DNA from 2 places in the Shewanella sp. DAU305 genome. Region 2 is predicted to be linked to the other one. Evidence: predicted binding sites of a transcription regulator. Region 2 holds the regulator's gene; the other holds the start of a gene.

What was found. The regulator FliA, encoded in region 2, starts transcription of late flagellar genes. The targets are predictions, from matches to a motif close to CTAAAGNTNNNNNNNNNNNNGCCGATA.
Region 1: the regulator FliA is predicted to act here: its motif matches at 1,980-2,006, upstream of OX890_RS19655 (DUF5610 domain-containing protein).

What each region holds. Positions count from the first base shown of each region.
Region 1 covers NZ_CP113808.1:4,622,454-4,626,656, reverse strand. The annotation lists gene OX890_RS19665 (FMN-binding glutamate synthase family protein) at 1-1,185, opposite strand, end outside; gene OX890_RS19660 (histidine phosphatase family protein) at 1,197-1,814, opposite strand; gene OX890_RS19655 (DUF5610 domain-containing protein) at 2,040-2,666, shown strand; gene OX890_RS19650 (ferredoxin--NADP reductase) at 2,780-3,529, shown strand; gene OX890_RS19645 (glutathione S-transferase N-terminal domain-containing protein) at 3,615-4,203, shown strand, end outside.
Region 2 covers NZ_CP113808.1:2,075,150-2,079,352, forward strand. The annotation lists gene flhF (flagellar biosynthesis protein FlhF) at 1-1,086, shown strand, start outside; gene OX890_RS08855 (MinD/ParA family protein) at 1,091-1,972, shown strand; gene OX890_RS08860 (RNA polymerase sigma factor FliA) at 1,965-2,678, shown strand; gene cheY (chemotaxis response regulator CheY) at 2,726-3,109, shown strand; gene OX890_RS08870 (protein phosphatase CheZ) at 3,123-3,860, shown strand; gene OX890_RS08875 (chemotaxis protein CheA) at 3,876-4,203, shown strand, end outside.

The DNA of each region.
Region 1 (4,203 bases), 2.4 Mb from region 2:
GTCGGCGCCTAATGCCAAAGCCCAAGCGACTCTGGATGGGACGATAAGTTTGCCCGAGGCGATGACTTTGATACGTTTACGCAAGCCTCGTTGGATCAAGATATTGACTAGGATAGGTAAGCTTTCTTTCAGTGGTAATCCTACATAATCCATTAATGGTTGCGGCGCTGCGCCTGTGCCACCATCGGCGCTGTCTAAGGTGAAAAAGTCGGGAGCTGAGTCTTCGCCGCGGCGTTCAATTTCATCACATAAATCTTCCAGCCACTGCACATCGCCGAGTACGGCTTTAATGCCGGTAGGTTTACCTGTGACTTCACGAACTCGCTCAACCATATCTAAAATATCGTTTACTGACTTAAATTCGATGTGGCCATTGGGGCTGATTGAGTCGTGTCCCTCTGGAATACCGCGAATATGGGCAATCTCAGCGGTCACTTTAATACCGGGTAAAATGCCACCCTTGCCTGGTTTTGCGCCTTGGCTCATTTTGATTTCGAACATTTTGACTTCAGGATGAATCGCTATCGCTTTCAGTTTTTCATCGTCTAAATGTCCTTGTTCATTGCGAACGCCGTATTTGGCTGTTCCAATTTGAAAGACGAGATCGCAGCCACCTTTGAGATGATAAGGGCTCAAGCCGCCTTCACCCGTGTTAAGCCAGCAACCCGCTTGCGCTGCGCCATGGGAAAGGGCGGTGATGGCTGGACGAGATAGGGCGCCAAAACTCATGGCTGAAATATGGCAAATGGCTTGAGTTGTATAGGGCTGACGACAGTGAGTGCCAATCGTCAGCGGGTGAATAGGAGTGATATCTTCATCTTGGGTTGGGAAGGCGGTATTCATAAACATGATAGTACCAACTGTATCCAAGGGACGAGTCGAACCAAAGGCTATGGTTCTATCGACATTTTTGGCGGCGCGGTACACCCAGCTGCGTTCTGCACGGTTGAAGGGCAATTCTTCCCTGTCTTGGGCGAAAAAGTATTGTCTGAAAAACTCACCTTGTTTTTCGAACAGATATCGAAAACGACCAATCACGGGGTAGTTATGCCTTACCGCTTGTTTGGTCTGCATTTTATCTGCGATATACATGTAAATAACCGCGAGTACTGCGAGTCCTATAACGATCAAAAACAGTCCTGAAAACAGATCGAGTCCCCACATAAACCAATTGAGTTCACTCATGTTATTTATCCTTATTCTTGTCCGTAACGGGTGGCGATCAAGCTTGCGGGTTGGCCATCATTAAGAGAGAGTAAAAACAGCTGACTGTAGTCCTCTTCGCCGATCGTTTGGATCTCAGGTCCACCCAGGGCTTTGATGATCAATGGCACTGTGTTTGAATGCCCAACGATGAGCGTATTGCCTTGTACTGCATGCACTTGTTCGACAATCTGCTGAATATGTTCTTCGATAGGTTTAGCTGCTTCGACTATCGTCACGGGCAAATGGCGAGCCTCGGCGATGGGCGTGAGTGTTTGCTGTGTTCGCAGGTATTGAGTCGCGATGAGTTGCGACAACGGCGTGCGGCTCAAGGCGGTGATCAGTGACGTTGCGCGCATTTCTCCCTTGGGTGATAACTGTGGGTCATTGGTTGGCGTTTCGGCTTTTTCGGCATGCCTGACTAAAATGATCAGCCTGTTTTCCGCGTGGGCTTGGCTAATCGGTGCGAGGCTGAGGCAAGTTAAGATAATAAGACCAGTGAGCAAACTAAGGCGTTTTATATTAATGCCCATATAGTGCTCAGTAGTGCGCTTAAGCATTCGTGTAAACACGTGAAAGCTGAAATGACTCAAACTGCGGCCTGCTGTCATGGTGTAACATCCTTTTCTATTGGCTTATCTCTAAGCTCGACGATAGTAATAATCTGCATGCGGGTTGATGGCGCTTTATGCAATTTATAAAGAATGAACCCACTCAATTTATGCGGGCCTTATCATGGCCTTGTGGTCACGATGGTACTTCAATTCTAAAAATTACTAAAGCTGGTCAAATTTTGGTCGATAATAAAGTCGACCCGAATTGAATGGATAGTCATCATGGAAATCAATAAACCCTCTCAAGTGCAAAGTACCCCTATGCCGCAGAAAAAATATGCTGAAAATACGGCGCCTAAGAGTACCGAAGTGAGTGATTCGAAGGACGCGAAAACCACCGAAGTGACCTCGAAACAAACCGCGCAGCAAACGAGTAAGCAGCTGATGAATCAAGCAATTCTATCGGCACAGCAAGATGTGAATATCAAGTCAGGCGATCAGTCTATGACCTTGCTTTATCGCGCTGCGATAGAGTCTATTAATAAAGAGTTAGCGCCTACTATGGGCGAGAACGCGATTCAAACCGCTTACGATAATGGCGTAGATACGTCGCCAGAAGCGACTGCAGATCGTATCGTGAGTTTTGCGACGCAGTTTTTTAGCATTCACCAGCAACAAAATTCGGGTATGAGTCTAAGCGATCAACTCGATAGCTTTATGGGGATTATTGGTGGTGCAATTGATAACGGCTTTAAAGAAGCGAAAGATATTCTGTCTGGTCTTAAAGTATTGCAGGGTGATATTGCCGATGGCGTCGATAAAACCTACGGTTTAGTGCAAGAGGGGTTACAGGCCTTTAGGGATAGCTTTAACAAGAAGACAGATGAGACACAATCGAGTGCCAGTTAACGCTCTGTTGTTTTCGGTTCTATCGTCATAAGCCCCTTATCATAAGGGGTTTTTGTTATGCGGAAAAAAGTCTATGCTGGAAGCCTATTTAACGTTTCGCTTGAGGGCAAGTTATGTGGACTAGGGGACAAGTTATAGAACGTATTGATTGGAGCGATAAGTTATTTTCATTGCGCATCGCCGCCGAGTTAGCCCCATTTATTCCTGGTCAGTTTATCAAGTTAAGTCAAATGCAAGATGATAAGCGTGTGGCCAGAGCTTACTCCTTAGTAAATTCCCCCGATAAACCCTATGCCGAAGTGCTCGCCGTTGCGGTAGAGGACGGTCTGTTATCGCCGCAATTACACAACCTTGTCATAGGCGATGAAATTGAAATCACTTCAACCGCGACCGGTTTCATGACCTTAGCGGAAATTCCTAAGGGTGAACTCCAAGGCAAGCACTTATGGTTTTTGGCCACAGGTACAGCGGTAGGGCCGTTTTTGTCTATGCTCGACACCCATGAACCTTGGGAGCGTTTTGAAAAAGTGGTGCTTGTATATGGTGTGCGCGAGGCGCAGGATTTGGCGTACCTTGATAAGCTGCGTGAGTTAGAACGCACATACCCAGCACAGTTTATATTAGTTTTGAGTGTGACCCGTGAACCCTTGGCCGATGCGTTGCAGTGTCGTATTCCCGAGGGCATAGTCTCGGGTGAAATCGAACAAAAGGCAGGATTAACCTTAAGTGCTGCTGATTCCCAAGTCATGATTTGCGGCAATCCCGGAATGATTAATGGTGCCCAAAGCGCCTTACTCGATAAGGGATTAGTGAAGAACTTACGTCGTGCTCCGGGACAAATTACCGTAGAGAAATATTGGTGATCCCATTTTATATAGGCGGTGAGAGCAAACTGTTCTCACCCCTTAATAGCCTTAGCGTTTAATGCAAATAAAAGGAAATTTTTTGATGAAGTTGTTAAGTTCTCAAGCTTCACCCTATGCCCGTTGTGTTAGAGCCTTAATCCAGTATTTAGGGATTAACAATATTGAAGAGCTGCTAGTCAATCCCTTTGAAAACAGCGCTGAATTACTCGATGCTAACCCGTTAGGACAGATCCCTTGTCTTATCACTAACGATGGCGTGGCACTATTCGATAGCGAAGTGATTATGCGTTACCTAGATGCTGAGCTTGGCGATCGTAAGATGTTTGGCATCTCAAGTAATAACTGGGTGTTGGAGTGTCAGTATTCCTTGATAAAAGGCTTAATCGATAGCGCGGTAAAATTGCGCCAAGAGCAGATGCGTGAAGATGAAGGTGTGAGATCGGCTTTTTGGACGGCCCGTTTTGAACAAGCATTGCTGCGTGGTCTTATGCAGGTTGAACTGCAAACCGTGATCACCCAAACCACGATTCAGGCACCGCAATTAGCCTTGATTTGCTTGCTTGATTATGTGGACTTTAGACATCCAGAGTTAGATTGGCGCAAGGTTGCCCCAGCTACGGCACTTTGGTTTAGTGAGATGCGTGATCTACCCGCATTTATTCAAACACGTC
Region 2 (4,203 bases):
CAACAAAGCCGTTTGAATCAACAAATGTCGCATCAGCAAGTTGATGCAGATTTACCTGCATGGGCTAAGGGCCTACAAGCGCCGGCTGTTGCCAAAGTGGAGCGTCGCGAAGCGCCTGCTACGTTTGATAAGAAGCCACAGACATCACAGAAACAAAGCGCAGATATTGAGGCAATGCGTGATGAGTTAGCCTCATTGCGTAATTTATTGACACACCAAGTGTCCTCTTTGATGACAGAACATAAAAAACGCATCGACCCCGTCGGTGCTATGCTCGAGGCCAAGTTACTTGAGGCTGAATTCTCCCCTGCGGTTGCGAATAAATTAGCGGCGCTGAGCCAACATTATACGCCTGCAGAATTAGTCAGAGCCTTACCTCAAAGTTTAGCTAATATGCTTGATAATCAAGGTGATGATATTGTTAAGCAGGGCGGCGTGGTGGCATTGGTGGGGCCAACGGGTGTGGGTAAAACCACGTCGTTAGCGAAACTTGCAGCCCGTTTTGCTGCCCATCACGGTGCTGAGCATGTGGCTTTGATAACGACAGATCATTATCGCATCGGAGCCTATGAGCAATTAGCAACTTATGGCAAAATAATGGGCTGCCCAGTAAAGCAAGCTCATGATCTGAATGAATTAGAGCAAATTCTCTATCAGTTTAGGAATCGCAAGCTAGTATTGATAGATACGGCTGGCATGGGACAGCGAGATATGCGTCTTTACCAGCAACTTGATAATTTAACTGCAAATAGCAGGATACCTATCCGCAGTTATCTGGTACTGTCTGCGACAGGACAGCGCCGTGTGCTGCAAGATGCAGTCAATCATTTTAAACGCATTCCCCTATCTGGTGTCGTTCTCACAAAACTCGATGAATCTGTGTCGTTAGCAGGGGCATTAAGTGTGTTGATCCAAAACGGATTACCATTAAGTTATGTTACTGATGGACAAAGAGTTCCTGAAGATATGAAAGTTGCGGATACCTTAGATTTAGCCCAGCAGGCACTCGCAGCGTTAGATAGTACAGAACAACAATCATTACAAGACACAGCGTGGTCAGATAATATGGCCTGTGCATTTGAGTAGATTTATGACCCTGGATCAAGCAAGTGGTTTACGTATGATGAATCAACCCTATAACGAAAAAGTGAAAGTAATCGCGGTCACAGGTGGTAAAGGTGGCGTTGGTAAAACCAGCGTTTCCATTAATACAGCTGTGGCATTAGCCGAAAAAGGCAAGCGTGTCTTGGTACTTGATGCTGACCTTGGCTTAGCAAACGTCGATGTCATGCTGGGTATTCGTGCCGAGCGTAACCTCTCCCATGTTCTCTCTGGTGATGCAGAGCTTGACGATATTATCGTTCGTGGCCCTAAAGGGATTGGCATAGTGCCAGCCACTTCAGGAACACAAGGGATGGTGGAATTAAGTCCAGCGCAACATGCCGGGTTAATTCGCGCATTTAGTGAGATGCGGACTCAGTTTGATATTCTAGTCGTAGATACTGCTGCTGGGATTTCAGATATGGTGCTCAGTTTCTCACGTGCATCGCAGGATGTGCTGGTCGTTGTTTGTGATGAACCCACATCAATTACCGATGCCTATGCCCTGATAAAAATCCTCAGCCGTGAGCATGGCGTGTTCCGTTTTAAAATAGTTGCCAATATGGTGCGTAGTTTACGCGAAGGTATGGAATTATTTGCTAAACTCAGTAAAGTGACCGACAGATTTTTGGATGTCGCCCTTGAATTGGTTGCAACAATTCCATTTGACGAAAACTTACGTAAATCAGTTCGTAAACAAAAATTGGTGGTTGAAGCGTATCCTAAATCACCAGCAGCGATTGCGTATCAAGGGTTGGCAAATAAAATTCTAAGCTGGCCTGTACCGCAGCAACCTGGTGGGCATTTGGAGTTTTTCGTTGAGCGTTTAGTACAACGACCAGATTTTCAAGAGGAAAAAACGAGTGAATAAAGCCGCTGCGTATACTTGTTTAGACAATAAATCGTCGATCGTTGAACAGTATGCTCCGTTGGTTAAAAGAATTGCGCATCATTTACTCGCCAGACTACCTGCCTCCGTGCAGTTAGATGATTTACTCCAAGCTGGGATGATGGGGTTATTAGAAGCATCATCCAAGTTTGATGGTGGCAAGGGTGCGAAATTTGAAACCTTCGCCGGCATACGCATACGTGGGGCCATGTTAGATGAAATCCGCCGCGGCGATTGGGTCCCTCGTTCCGTTCATCGTAACAACCGCAAGGTTGCACACGCTATAGATGAGTTAGAGCAAGCGCTGGGTCGTGATGCACGCGACACAGAAATTGCAGAAAAACTTGATATGACGCTCGATGAGTACCATCATATTCTTAACGATGTTTCTGTCGGAAAAATCATAGGGATAGAAGACTTAGGCGTATCTCAGGATATACTTACAGTGAGTGATCGGTCCGATGATGATTCATTTGAAGCATTAGCTGAGAACCAATTTCATTCTGCTCTGGTTGAGGCAATTAAATTATTGCCTGAAAGAGATGCATTAGTGTTATCCCTGTACTACGATGAAGCATTGAATTTAAAAGAGATTGGCGCCATTCTTGAAGTCAGTGAATCGCGGGTTAGCCAGATATTAAGTCAGGCAATGTTGCGATTGAAAGCTAAACTCAAGCACTGGACATAAGTATAATTATTAATCGAGCACAGAATGTCAGCTCACCGGAGGAAACCTTGGACAAGAATATGAAGATTCTCATTGTTGACGATTTTTCGACAATGAGGCGTATCATCAAGAACTTGTTGCGAGACTTGGGGTTTAACAACACCCAAGAAGCAGACGATGGCTCAACAGCCCTGCCGATGTTGCAAAAGGGGGATTTTGATTTTGTTGTTACAGATTGGAATATGCCCGGCATGCAAGGGATCGATCTGTTAAAAGCAATTCGCGCAGATGATTCGCTAAAGCATTTACCCGTATTAATGGTAACTGCTGAAGCAAAACGTGAACAGATTATTGCTGCCGCTCAAGCGGGAGTGAATGGATATGTGGTTAAGCCTTTTACCGCTGCAACGCTGAAAGAGAAGTTAGATAAAATATTCGAACGACTCGCTTGAGCAAGGATGAGCTATGAAGTCACAAACATCAGGGCTCATCACGCTCGAGCAAGCTCAGCACTTTGTTGAATTATTAAGTGCAGGTGAGCAAAGTCAGGCAGATGATTTATTTCGGGAGCTTGCAGCTCCATTGCAACGAGAATTATTCGAAGAAGTAGGGAAATTAACTCGGCAACTTCATAGTGCGCTGATGGATTTTCAAGTTGATAATCGTCTTTCTGAATTAGCCAATACAGAAATTCCCGATGCCAAGCAACGTTTAAATTACGTTATTGACATGACTGAACAAGCGGCAAATAAAACCATGGATGCGGTTGAAGAATGTTTACCTTTGGCCAATGCCGTAACGGTTAATATTCAAAAAGTCATGCCATCTTGGGACAGATTAATGCGACGCGAGATAGTCTTAAGTGACTTTAAGGTTCTTTGTCACGATGTCCAAGATCTTATGTCCCGTAGTTCAGAAGACTCGATTCGATTACGTGAATTGCTGAATCAAATATTGATGGCACAAGATTTTCAAGACTTAACAGGGCAAATGATACGCCGTGTTATTGATCTGGTAATGGAAGTTGAAAGTAATCTGGTTTCTATGCTGACGGTATTTGGTGAGCAGCCTATGATTGAAAGTCAGATTGCTCAGAAAAATAATATTGAAGCGGAAGGGCCGATAATGAATGCCGAGCTTCGTCAAGATGTAGTAACGGGTCAAGACGAAGTGGATGATCTTCTATCGAGTCTGGGTTTCTAACTGGGAGTCAATTTGATGGCCTTTGATGTAGATGAAGAGATACTCCAGGACTTTTTAATCGAAGCCGGTGAAATTTTAGAGCTTCTGCAAGAGCAACTCGTTGCGCTTGAAAATAATCCTGATGACACAAACTTGCTAAACGCCATTTTCCGAGGGTTTCATACCGTTAAAGGTGGCGCAGGCTTTCTTAGCTTAACTCCCATGGTCGATGTGTGTCATGAGGCTGAAAATACCTTCGATCTATTGCGCACAGGCAAACGCAGCGTAAACGCAGAGCTGATGGATATTATTTTGCAGGCTGTTGATGCTATTAATACCATGTTTGCTCAAACGCAGCAGGGCG